4 regions of the Paenibacillus sp. VT-400 genome follow, and region 1 is predicted to be linked to each of the others. Evidence: riboswitches for the same ligand, from Rfam matches in the RefSeq annotation. Region 1 holds a riboswitch; each other region holds the start of a gene.
What was found. Region 1 has a riboswitch for cyclic di-AMP ahead of EL84_RS13435 (hypothetical protein). Riboswitches for the same ligand answer to the same signal wherever they lie in the genome.
Positions count from the first base shown of each region.

Region 2: it holds a riboswitch for cyclic di-AMP, as region 1 does, so the genes downstream of both, EL84_RS23820 (3D domain-containing protein) here and EL84_RS13435 (hypothetical protein) in region 1, are expected to answer to the same signal.
Region 3: it holds a riboswitch for cyclic di-AMP, as region 1 does, so the genes downstream of both, EL84_RS16600 (C40 family peptidase) here and EL84_RS13435 (hypothetical protein) in region 1, are expected to answer to the same signal.
Region 4: it holds a riboswitch for cyclic di-AMP, as region 1 does, so the genes downstream of both, EL84_RS30270 (3D domain-containing protein) here and EL84_RS13435 (hypothetical protein) in region 1, are expected to answer to the same signal.

Region 1 is NZ_LELF01000067.1:627,703-630,866, reverse strand. Features, by position in the region: gene EL84_RS13445 (Nramp family divalent metal transporter) at 1-303, shown strand, start outside; gene EL84_RS13440 (HAD family hydrolase) at 409-1,092, opposite strand; gene EL84_RS13435 (hypothetical protein) at 1,267-1,665, opposite strand; cyclic di-AMP (ydaO/yuaA leader) riboswitch at 1,781-1,956, opposite strand; gene EL84_RS13430 (glutathione peroxidase) at 2,328-2,807, shown strand; tRNA gene EL84_RS13425 (tRNA-Leu) at 2,955-3,037, opposite strand.
Region 2 is NZ_LELF01000067.1:3,000,148-3,003,311, reverse strand. Features, by position in the region: gene EL84_RS23830 (ABC transporter substrate-binding protein/permease) at 1-660, shown strand, start outside; gene EL84_RS23825 (amino acid ABC transporter ATP-binding protein) at 647-1,369, shown strand; cyclic di-AMP (ydaO/yuaA leader) riboswitch at 1,594-1,788, shown strand; gene EL84_RS23820 (3D domain-containing protein) at 1,791-2,465, shown strand; gene EL84_RS23815 (polysaccharide deacetylase family protein) at 2,573-3,164, opposite strand, start outside.
Region 3 is NZ_LELF01000067.1:1,292,030-1,295,193, reverse strand. Features, by position in the region: tRNA gene EL84_RS16610 (tRNA-Leu) at 29-112, opposite strand; gene pelA (pectate lyase) at 289-1,251, opposite strand; cyclic di-AMP (ydaO/yuaA leader) riboswitch at 1,671-1,802, shown strand; gene EL84_RS16600 (C40 family peptidase) at 1,808-2,272, shown strand; gene EL84_RS16595 (hypothetical protein) at 2,397-3,095, shown strand.
Region 4 is NZ_LELF01000069.1:51,426-54,589, forward strand. Features, by position in the region: gene EL84_RS30270 (3D domain-containing protein) at 56-1,240, opposite strand; cyclic di-AMP (ydaO/yuaA leader) riboswitch at 1,514-1,767, opposite strand; gene EL84_RS30275 (TatD family hydrolase) at 2,009-2,779, opposite strand; gene EL84_RS30280 (HD domain-containing protein) at 3,112-3,164, opposite strand, start outside.

The DNA of each region.
Region 1 (3,164 bases):
AACATTCGAATTCCGGCATGGCTACGCAGACTGGTCACACGTCTGATCGCCATCATCCCGGCGGTAATTGTCACAGCGATTGCAGGAGAACATGGCACAGAAGAACTACTCATTTTGAGCCAGGTCGTGCTGTCACTTCAATTGCCCTTTGCTGTAATTCCCCTGGTGATGTTCACAAGTGATAAAAAAAGTATGGGTGCATTCGCCAACAAATTGTGGCTCAAAATCATCTCATGGGTCATTACAGCTATTATCGTTATGCTAAATGTATATCTGATCATTCAGACGATCCGCTTGTTCTAATCTCATTCTAATCGACTAAATACTAAAAAGGCTGATCAACTCCGGTATGCTATACCCAAGTTGATCAGCCTTTATTGTTGCAATCCAATAAACAACCATCTGAATCTAATCCTGATTTGGTATCAGTAACGGCAAGAGTTGATCCAATGAATCAACAGTCCAATCCGCACGTTTGTCATCCGATAGTTCTGGCTGGAATCTTCCGTAACCCTGCATAATTCGAATCGTACGCATGCCCAGCTTCCGAGCAGGTATAATGTCGTTATCGATCCGATCGCCGATCATGACGGCTTCCTCCGGTTCACAACCGGCCTGCTTCAAGGCCACAGCGTATAACTCAGGGTCTGGCTTGGACACTCCTTCTTCAGCCGAACATGCCAGAACATCAACATACTTCCGCAAGCCGTAACTCTCCAGTCTCTCTTCCGTTCCAGGACTCTGATTGGCAATAATGCCAATGCGATAATGCCGTGACAACTGCTGAAGAACGGAATCTGCTGAAGGAAAAGGACGTTCAAGATCTTTTTGAAACTTCAGCTTGTCCTGAATCTGTTTTTGATGTCCCTCGTCTTTAACAAATGTGCGAATTGCCACTCTCATAGGCCATTGCTCATATTTTCGGTAACAGTTCGCGAACAGTTCTCTTACCGCCTCAATCTTCACCGGATATCTCAATGCACAGGCTTCGCGGACGAACTGTCCGATAATATCATCAACCGGCTCCCATTCATCCACCAGCGTATCTCCAACATCAAAAAACAACCATTTCAATCCACCTACATCCGGCACTCCAATTCCTCCTTGTAAGCATAAAAAAGAAGACTCACCATCATGCATGAGTCTCCTCAAACTTCCGTTTATCGATGAATCAATTTCATAATACCTTGAGTGAATTCTGAAATTGATTCTAATACATTCAATTATAACAGGCACCTTACACCTGAGCAATCACAAGCTATGGCATTAACCATTGAGGAGAAAGCCAACTTCCCCATTGAGCGAATATACAATCCGGTCTGCGCCCATGCCCCGATAGATGCCCTTAGGATGACTCTGCTCCGTAATGACGCACAGGGATTTCGATGTCCATGAACGGCAGATCTGTAAATAACGACAGGTCAGATTCAGGCTGTTCTCGAAAATAAACACGTTGCCTACGCTGCCCTGCGGCAAAAACCATTTTTGAGCTGCAGCCGTATTCATGCGAATGACATGTTCTACTCCGATTCTACGGAGTCTTCGCTCTTCCCCTGCACTGTTGGTTAGAACGGCAAACGGCATTTTTTTGTACATCAGCAATTTGATAAATTTGCGTCCTGCTTCATTTGGAGCAGTCACTAAGATCATCTCAGTATCCATCATTCGTTCCTCCCTTGGCGTGAAAAGACAACAAAAAAGAAGCGTGGGGGACCAAGGCCTCCCGAACGCTTCTTAAATAACCCATGGCGAAAACACCATGAACCAGCGTACGGCTTGTTGCCTCTCCCTTTAACGCTTACGAGGTTAGCTGACGGATTCGGGCGCGAGAGTCGCCCTATTTCCGGCTGTCACCGGAAAATTCACCCCATGAATGCCCACTGTCCTGGACAGCGCATTCCGTTGGTTCCCCCGTTTCCCATTCATTAATGAATGGAAACTCAGCGATTAAAACATCGTTCGTATATCTTAAGGTAAGATCGAGCGATATTATCGTTTGTTTCGTTTTTCAAGTACAATTTAGTTTAAATTGAAATTACGTTATGAATCATACACCCCCGCCATGACGGTGTAAAGTCCTTACAGATCACCGAATCGGCAGATTTTTGCCAATACTCGTTCATAATAACGCTTACAATAAGGTTATACTCTATCCATCTCTTCAAGGCTATCTAATTCTCACTCTGACGAAAATCCCTTCGTAATTCATTCACGTATTCAGCACAACTGGCCTGTTTTGATTCTTTTAACACCATATTAGTTTTGCAATATTTAATTGCAACCAATATAATAGAAGATATAAGAGTAAATAAATGGAGGCGATTTAGATGACAGTCTACGATTACAAAGTGAATACCCTTCGCGGTCAAGAAGTTGAAATGTCCGACTACCGTGACAAAGTGCTCCTGATTGTGAATACGGCAAGCTCATGCGGCCTTACCCCTCAATTCAAAGGTCTGCAAGAATTGCAAGACAAGTTTCAAGATGCTCCATTTGAAGTTCTTGGTTTCCCAAGCAACCAGTTTGCACAGGAAAAAGGATCTTCCGACGATATTGCCGAGTTCTGTCAGATGAATTATGGCGTGAGCTTCCCCATGTTTGAGAAAATTGATGTGAACGGCTCAAGCGCTCACCCTCTTTTCCAACACCTGAGCACAGAAGCTCCTGGCCTGCTCGGCTCCAAAGCAATCAAATGGAATTTCACCAAATTCCTCGTGGATCAGAACGGACAGGTCATTAAACGTTATGCTCCCAAAACAACACCGGACAAGATTGAAGAAGATATCAAGAATTTGCTGCAAAAATAATACACAGGCCACCCGTAGCCGGAAGGTAGAGCAACATTCCTCCGGTAATGGATGGCCTTTTTTCAACCCAGATGTCATACTGTTCGAAAAAGACAAAAAAAAGAAGCTTCCCATTAATGGAAAGCTTCTTTTTAATCGTTCATATGATGCGGTCGAGAGGACTCGAACCTCCACGGGCATACGCCCACTACCCCCTCAAGATAGCGTGTCTGCCATTCCACCACGACCGCATGTCGTAAATAATCGGCAACAGAATTGATTATACCGGGTTCAGAACTAAAAGTAAAGTATTTTTTAATACTTCTTTTTCAGCTAGGCATTTTCATCAAAAATCGCATAATCTCGTCATCTTTACCC
Region 2 (3,164 bases), 2.4 Mb from region 1:
AATATTTTCCAAGTATTCTGGGAGTACAAAAGTTTCTATGCTACAGGTGTAGGATACACACTTCTGTTGTCTGCACTTGGGGTTATCTTCGGGGTAATTATTGGATTGATCATCTGTTTGTTCCGTTTGCATGACGCTGCAATCTTGCGCTGGATCGGTACTGCTTACGTTGAAGTGATCCGTGGCACACCGATGTTGGTACAATTGATGATTATTTACTATGGTTTTTCCCTGAGCTTTGGCATTAACTTCACTGCACTTCAGGCAGGTATCATCACGCTTTCCATTAATAGTGGTGCGTATCTGGCGGAGATTTTCCGTGCAGGTATCCAAGGTGTGGATCGTGGTCAGTTGGAAGCAGCTCGCTCCCTCGGAATGGGCAGAGGCGCCGCGATGCGTTATATCATATTGCCACAGGCATTCAAAGCTGTATTACCGGCGATCGGTAATGAATTCATAACTATCATCAAAGAATCCTCCATTATCTCCGTTATCGGTATGGTGGACATTATGTATCAGGCAAGTGTGGTCAAAAACATTACGTACCAAGGCTTGAGTCCATTTTTGATTGCAGCAGCCATCTACTTTGTAATGACGTTCATTTTGTCCAAGCTGCTGGGACGACTGGAAAGGAAGTTGAGTGCAAGTGATAGACGTTAGACAATTACACAAATCTTATGGTAATAACGATGTGCTTAAGGGCATTAACGTGACGATTGGCAAAGGTGAGGTTGTTGTAGTCATCGGCCCTTCCGGTTCAGGTAAAAGTACTTTCTTACGTTGTCTGAACCTGTTGGAACAGCCTACCTCGGGTGAGATTGATTTTGAAGGCGTGTCAATCACCGATCCGAAGCACAACATTAATGCAACTCGGGAAAAAATGGGCATGGTGTTCCAGCACTTCAACCTGTTCCCACACAAAACGGTACAGCAAAACATCACGATTGCTCCGATTAAAGTGAAGAAACAATCGACTCAGGAAGCGGAAAAAATTGCTGCTGATTTGCTTAACACCGTGGGCTTGTACGATAAAAAAGATACATTCCCGAATCAGCTGTCTGGTGGACAGAAACAGCGGATCGCCATTGCTAGAGCATTGGCCATGCAGCCGCATGTGATGCTGTTTGACGAGCCTACGTCGGCACTGGACCCTGAGATGGTCGGTGAAGTGCTGGATGTCATGAAACGTCTTGCAGAAGGCGGAATGACGATGGTCATCGTAACACATGAGATGGGTTTTGCACGTGAAGTGGGAGACCGAATCCTGTTCATGGATGGCGGGGTTATTGTGGAAGAGGGAACACCTGATGAGGTTTTTGGAGCTCCAAAAAATTCACGTACACGTGATTTTCTTGCCAAAGTACTCTAAATGTTAAATGGTTGATCAAATAGCGTTACTGACTTCGAGTCGGTAATGCTATTTTTTTATGGATAATAATCACGTGTGGATTCGGAAAAGTAACTTTTCTGTTACCAAATATAAAGAAGTCGGTTCGCCAACTTTTCTGAATTATCCAGTATTCTTACAGTTGATGACATGCTAAAAACCATTTGGTAAGAATTACTACAAGTTCAGGTTACAAAATTGTGATATATTGATCTCTGCCGAAACTTCCGGACAGGGAGTGCGGGGGATGTAACGATGCAGATTGTGCAGGGGGAAGATCTACAGCACACTGCTTGGGGTGAATTGGGTACATAACGTTTCAAATGTAACGAATAACCTATAGGGTGGGCTCCTCATCCGAATCCGACAACTAACTTCGCAGGCACAATGAGGGAGGAAGACCATGATTAACAAGAAACGTATAGCCAAAACAGCAATAGCATTAATGACAACAGCAATGCTCATTCAAGCCGTTCCGGCTCACGCCGATTCAGTTCATGTGGCCAAAGAAGGGGATACCTTCTACACCTTATCAAAACAATATGGAGTAGCACTCAACACGTTGGTTAAAGCAAACAACGACATTTCGGCTTACAACATTTATGGTGGTTTGAAAATTACGATTCCCGGTAAGGCAAACAATGTAGCAGCCGCTGCGGCAACGGAGAGCAAGACCCAAGCGAAGACTGTTACTACAGCGAGCTTGGACGTTAACGCAGATAACAAAGTGGTTCAAGCCTGGGGTAAGACATTCGATTACAGCAAAGCCGTTAACGTGAAAGCAACGGCATACTCTGCAGATCCGTCTGAAAATGGAGGATGGGGTGCAGTCGATTATTTCGGAAATGACCTTGAACTGGGCACGATTGCAGTTGATCCAAGTGTAATTCCACTTGGAACTAAAGTACTGGTAACTGGTCACAGCCATCCAGGATTGCCAAAACAAGCTTTTGTAGCCACAGCACGTGATGTGGGCGGTGCAATCAAGGGTCACCGGATTGATATCTTTATCCCGGGTAGCAAACAGTCTGTAAGCTCATTTGGTTTTCAGGATATCGAGCTGTACATTCTGAAGTAGAGAGAAAATAACATTTAAAATGAATTCAAACAGGGTGTCTGCCAGTCGCTAATTCGCGATTGAACAGCACCCTTTTAATATTCTCATTATTTGTTATCACGGTCGTCCTAATCTTTGGCCTTTGGCAATCCCAACATTTCGTCCAAGGTGACCAGTTCATATCCCCGATTACGTAGTTCCTCAACAATTTCAGGCAAAGCCTCAATCGTGCCGTTCAGGTTTGACCCTACACCGCCTCCAGCATGTTGCAGAACGATGGAGCCAGGTTTCACGGCAGACAGGATGTTATCTTTCACCTGTTCCTTTGAAAGGCCTTTCCAGTCCAGGGAGTCTACGTTCCAGTTCACAATGCTATAGTGTTGTTTGGCAGCCCATCTCAGCTGTTCTTCATTAATGTCTCCATAAGGCGGCCGAATCATCTTGGGCGTATATCCTGCCAAACGTCGAATAATATCCCCGGTATGTAAAATTTGTTTGCGAAAGGCATTCATCGACAGCTTACTGAATTCAGGATGATTGTAGCTGTGATTACCAACCATATGCCCTTCCTTAACGATGCGTTTCACCAGATCCGGATGTTTCTCAGCACGACTACCCACGATAAAGAATGTAGCTCTGACATTGTATTTCTTCAATACATCCAGCACTTGTGGAGTAAATCGTGGATCAGGTACATCATCAAAAGTCAGTGCAACCTTC
Region 3 (3,164 bases), 660 kb from region 1:
CGTTAGCTTAAGGAGTCTTTTTATTAGATGCGGTCGAGAGGACTCGAACCTCCACGGGGGTTAGCCCACACGGACCTGAACCGTGCGCGTCTGCCAATTCCGCCACGACCGCATATTGTATCTTCGTCATCCATATCGGCGACAAGAAATAATATATCATGCGTAATCTATCATGTCAACACTGAAAATAATAACAATAAAGCCCGAATCAGACGTCCATGTCGATTCGGGCCTTACCTTTAACTGTTGCTAATAGTTTGGTTCATTAATACGGAAGCATACTACAAATTACAGCTTGGAAGGCCAGTTGCCATACCATGCATAACCGCCTCTTCTTTCTTTATCAATATCACTTAATTTGTATTTAACTACCCCGTCACGACCAATAAAGATTGGTTTATCCGTTCCGATCTCATAGAAGCGTGCCCAAATTGGTGCAGCTTTGGAATCAGCGATAATTTTACTATCTCCATTAGCTCTTTCATACTTGTAACCCGTAATTTTCACTTTGTTAAACCAAGCCTCCGCTCCTTTAATGGATGCGGTAATTTTAGCGTTAGCAGGTCTGGTTTTCAGAAATTTAACAATCGTTACACTCTCTCCAGCTGTCAGCGATGGCACTTCGTAGATTCTTGCGCTCGCTGGTTTAAGAGAGCTGGAATCATGTTGTTGTCCCCATGCTGTCAGCTTACCACCTGAAACGACCTGTGTATTCAGAATCGCCTCCACACCTTTGGCAACTGAATTTTTACTGCGGTTAGCAAGTGTACTGTCGATAAATGAGAAATCACCTTTGCGTGCCGCTACTTCATCCAGCATGATCATTACATTAATCATGGCATCATCATTGTAAGTGATGTGCTTGTGGTATCCGGAGCTTTGGTAAACTTGTGGCCACCCGCCGTTTGAATACTGCATGTTGATCAAAAAGTTAATTCCTTTGATTGCAGCTGTGGAGTAACGCGGATCATTCGTCTTTTTAAATTCCTTCGCCAATCTTCTAATTTCTGAGTATGTAGCCTTGTTGTCTATCGTGGACTTTGCCCACTCTCCACTTGTCTGTTTATAATCTTTTCTCCAACCTCCATCCGGCAGCTGGTTCTTCAAAATATCAGAAATACTCGCTGTAGTACCCGACGCATCTGCAGCAGATACCGTCCCTACAGGGAGAACTGCCATTCCAACTGCTGAGAACACCATCGTACATGCCAGGACAAAAGTAATTATTTTCTTCGCTTTCAAATGTAACACTCTCCTATGTTCGTTTTTATAAATCTTCCACTTCTACTTTACCTATGATACGCGTCTCTAAACCTCCTTTATTTGTATTTATCGCATAATAAAATCAATTTTAATCCAATATGTGGATTGGATAATCAGATAATATGCAAAAAATCGATTTTTGTCAATATATGCAACTTAATGAATATAATCTCTCTAATTCTACATAACGGAATAGTTCTTTTAACTCATGACAAACCTATCTATTTATCCAAATTCGTCTTACACGAATCAATAATGACGTTTTTGTCATGAATGATACCCAAACTCGATCCCTTTTTTCATATAAAAACCTTAATTCCGCTAACATTGAGGTATTAAGAAAGGGTTTAAATGGGTTTGACAATTACGCATTTATGCAATATAGTTTCAAATAGTTACAAAAACTTAATTATTCATTGCCGAGTTTCATGTTTGAAAACGGGGGAACCAATTTGGGTGAATTATTCTTATACATAGGAAATATAGGGAACCTTCTACCGAACCCTTAGCTAACTCCGTAGGCATCGAAGGGAGAACATTGATTTTGAAAAAACTGATTATCTCCATTTTTGGAGCAGCTGTATTATTTACATCCGGGGCAACAAGCACAGAGGCAAGCAGTATCAACTCCGTAGTGAACAACATGACAGGTATTCCTTACAAATGGGGTGGCACAACTGTAGCCGGCTTCGACTGTTCTGGTTTTATGAGATATCTTTTCAACAAATACAGCATTGAATTACCACGTACTTCGCAGCAGCAAGCCAAAGCAGGTACTCCCGTATCCAAGAGCAATGTTCGGACAGGTGATCTGGTGTTCTTTAATACAACAGGCAAAGGCATTTCACATACAGGTGTATATATCGGCGGCGGACAATTCGCTCATGCCTCCAGCAGTAAAGGTGTAAGCATCACGAAGTTATCGAATCCATACTTCAATGACCGCTACGTAACAGCACGTCGGGTAACTGGACAGTTTATGTACGATAAAATGTTAGGTAAAATGTAATTCACATACAAAAAGGCATCGGTTATTAACCGGATGCCTTTTTTGTTTAACCATTTTTTGTCTTCAACTGCTTTCTTAAACAATGTAAAATGTTTTAGGAAATAAAAGGAGATGAGGAGAACAATTGAAAAAGTTAATGTTTGTTTTAAGTTTTGTTATTTTAGTAATAGGTAGTTTAGGTTGCAGTAGTGAAACAGTTAAAGATTTCAGAGAAGTATCTTGGGGGAGTAAAATAAACAAGGTCATTTCATCTGAAGAAAAAAACGGAAACACAAACTATGAAGAAAAAGTACATAATGATCATGAAAAAAGTATTAATTATTCCGATGTGGTGGTTCTGGGTAAGACTGCAGACGCAGAATACTCCTTTACTAATTTATTGGATAATGAAGGAATATCAGAAAAAATAGAAGATAACAACAAATTGCGTGAGGAACTTGATAACGAAAATACGACAGACGCAAGAAAAGATGAGATACGAAAGACATTGGATGAGCAATTAGAGGACATGATGAAGCAAGCATATGAATATCCTTTGGATGATTACTTACTGATTGAAGCAAGTTACGATTTTCGTACTTTAACTAATCCGGAATCTGATGAAATTTTGGAAGAGCTTACGAACAAATATGGTAAACCAGAGCTCGAAAGCTATAATAACGCTTTTATTTATAAGTGGACCAGTGACCGATCCACCATTGAATATCGGACTAAATCATCAGTAATAAATTATAAGGCACGCTATTCCGTAATGGAAAAATTTGCGGACGTGGACAAATACAATAAAACACTTAACAGTAAAACAAGTAAAGATGAACTTTAAATAAAACATGGTCATACTCCTGTGCTAACAGGGTATGACCATGTTTTATTTTTGCAAATTTTCTTAAGT
Region 4 (3,164 bases), on a different contig from region 1:
CATGAATCATTCATGCAACTATTTTATAGCATTCCCATTTCAAAGTAAAACGATTTTAGTTCGCTTCCGGCTTCACCGGACCGATCACGTAGACCGTCTTGCCTTTCTTACGTCCAAAATTCAGGGCATGCTTCACACTGTCATAATACACATCAATTTTGTTGCCTTTAATGGCACCGCCTGTATCTTCCGCACGACGGAATCCCAGACCTTCGATATATACCCACCAGCCAATTGGAATGACTTTGGGATCAACCGCAATGGTGCGCCCTTCCGTTACACGAGTACCGGAAGCTGTTTTAGTTCCAATGCCAGGCTCTTCGGAAGAGTAGGCAGTCATGGATACATTTTTAAGTACTTTGGAGTATTTAAAAGAAGTCCCGGATACGGTAATCACTTTGCTGCCCGAGGCAGATGTTTTCTTCGAGTTCGTTGTTGTAGCCTTTTTGGTTGTTGACGTTTGAGCCGATACGGTCTGAATCTCAGGTTCTTTCACGACCGGTTTTGCTTTGGTGCCGACAGCGATCACTTTATCTACACGATTATTCGCGACAGATTTGCCGACCATTTTTTTGGAGACCAATTCTCCATCCTGAAATACCTTTTCGATATGCTGCACAATTGTGCCTTCTTTGCCGTTCACAACGACACGGTTATCCCCTTTGTACAAGCTAGGGTCAGCCGTTTTAATGACTTTGTAAGCGATCGGTTGCTCTACGTCCACTGTACGCTTTGTTACGCGCACTACACGGATCTTCATCTCCGGTTTGATCGCAGTTCCAAGCGCCGGATACACTTTATCATTACTTTCAACTTGAATACCTGATTTTTGAATTGCATCTTCTACCGATGAATCGGTTGTATACAGAGTCTTGGTGTCTCCGTCTGCCGTAATGTTAACTGGAACGGCCCGCTCAATAACGATTCGGTCTCCATCTGTTAACGCCCCATTCATGGACATGGATACCTTATCGTGAGGGCTGACTGTGATCGACTGCTCCTCCAGCATTTCCTGAAGCATTCCTGTACGAGTCTCTACCACCTGAGCTTTGCCATCAATAACCAGTGAAATTTGTTTCCCGGCCTGACCGTAAACGACTAACAAGATCATGATTGTAAGCGCAATTGAGAAAATCGCGATCAATGCCATTTGACGCATGTTCTCATGCTTCCACCGCAACGCGAAAGACTTACTGGATGATCGTGACTCATGGGTCTCTTCTGGTTGGAATGTGCCCACTTCTCCGTCCTCCTTCATAGCCTCGCCGTCTAAAGTAATGCATGATGTCTTTGACGTGACTATACCAAATTTTCTACAGAACACAGATTGGACCAACATAATCCGGTTCTGCACCATGAATCAATCTTCGCAACATGATGTCATCCTCCTGAATACCTACCGTATGATGACAATATTTCTTTTATTCAAAAACAAAAAAGCCAAAGAAAGAGTGTAAGAGGAACTCTTTCGTGGCTTCCGAATGATTTTGAATATCGGAAATTCATGCACGAGGTTGCCTCTCTTTTTCCGCTTGCGAGGTTAGCTGTCGGGTTCGGGCGAAAGAGAGCCGCCCTATCTTGGGTCACCCGCTCATGGCGGACGCCCTTGAATTCACCCCGAGACCCAAAGAAGAAATCAAATACGGCTTCGCAGTTCCCTTCGCTGCTTTTGGGTCAGCGAACGTTGCGCATCGGCCAAATACACCGATGTTTAAGCCCTATTGGTTCCCCCGCTCTCCGATAACGGAGACTCAGCGAGACTGATTCATGAAAGTAATGTTGTTTCATCGGAAAGTGTCCCTTTGTTCATCCCCCGAACATCTGTCCAATTTTCCGCACAACAATTCACTGAAAAGATGATATCCTGTTTTGATGCATGTTGTAAAGCGTTGATCAAGTACGTTTTTCTGAATATTTGGTTAAAATATTGTAATATTCTTGATTTATTTGGATCAAAGGGCAAATTACCTCCGCTTACCTGCCTTTTTCACCTCATTTGCTCGTTTTTTTAACGAATCCCAAATCGTTCCATGGCATTTTTGGTTGTTATTGCAGCAATTTCCTCCACCGAAATGCCTTTAATTTCCGCAGCTGCCTCTGCAACCAGACGTACATGCGCTGTCTCATTTCGCTTCCCACGATAAGGGTGCGGTGTCAAATATGGAGCATCTGTTTCAATGAAAAACCGGTCCATAGGAACCTTCTCCAGCACCTCTTTGGGTTGCTTTGCATTTTTGAATGTGATCGGTCCTCCGAAGGAGAGATGGAAGCCCATATCGAGGCAACTTTTTGCTGTTTCCCAGCTGCCCGAGAACGAGTGCATCACACCACCAACTTCGCCCGCCTTCTCTTCACGCAAAATTCTTATGATATCCTCATGTGCATCCCGATTATGGATGACAATTGGCATGTTCACTTCACGCGCCAAAGCAATTTGTTGTCGTAATACGCGATGCTGTATTTCTTTTGGTGAAGTATCCCAGTGATAATCCAATCCAATCTCACCGATCGCAACCACTTTTTCATGCTTGCATAAAGATGCAATCCACTCCAAATCGCCCTCCTGCATTGTGATCGCATCTACGGGATGCCACCCTACAGCTGCATATATAAAGTCATATGTTTCGGCGAGTTTCATTGTGGTTGGAATCGTCTCCCGGTTAAAGCCAATGTTGATCATGCGACCAACTCCTGCATCCACAGCACGCTGAATCATGTCCTCGCGGTCCTCGTCGAATTGTGGTGCATCCAGATGTGTATGTGTGTCGAACAGCATCATGTCTGTATCTCCCTTCATGTCGAAATAACGACTATCTTCTTTTTCAAAATCCAATTTGTAAAATTCAATAATTCAATGACTCATACATAAAACATTTTGGGTATCTGTGTATTACATCATTACGTTTGTTTCTTCACAACTACAATATATAGAAGATATACGGATATTCTGATCTATATATTGTTGATTTTGCTCATTCTGCCTACTTGCATTTACAAAATTATGTCGATCTACATATACTCCCCATTAAAGCAGATTACTGTATCATGAAAAATAGCTCTTTTAGAAAGTGTTTTGATATCGAAATTCTTCATCGGATTATACCCACATGATTACAAGAAATAGGGGCGTATATGTGACGGTAATTCGTGAATAATCGCATCCA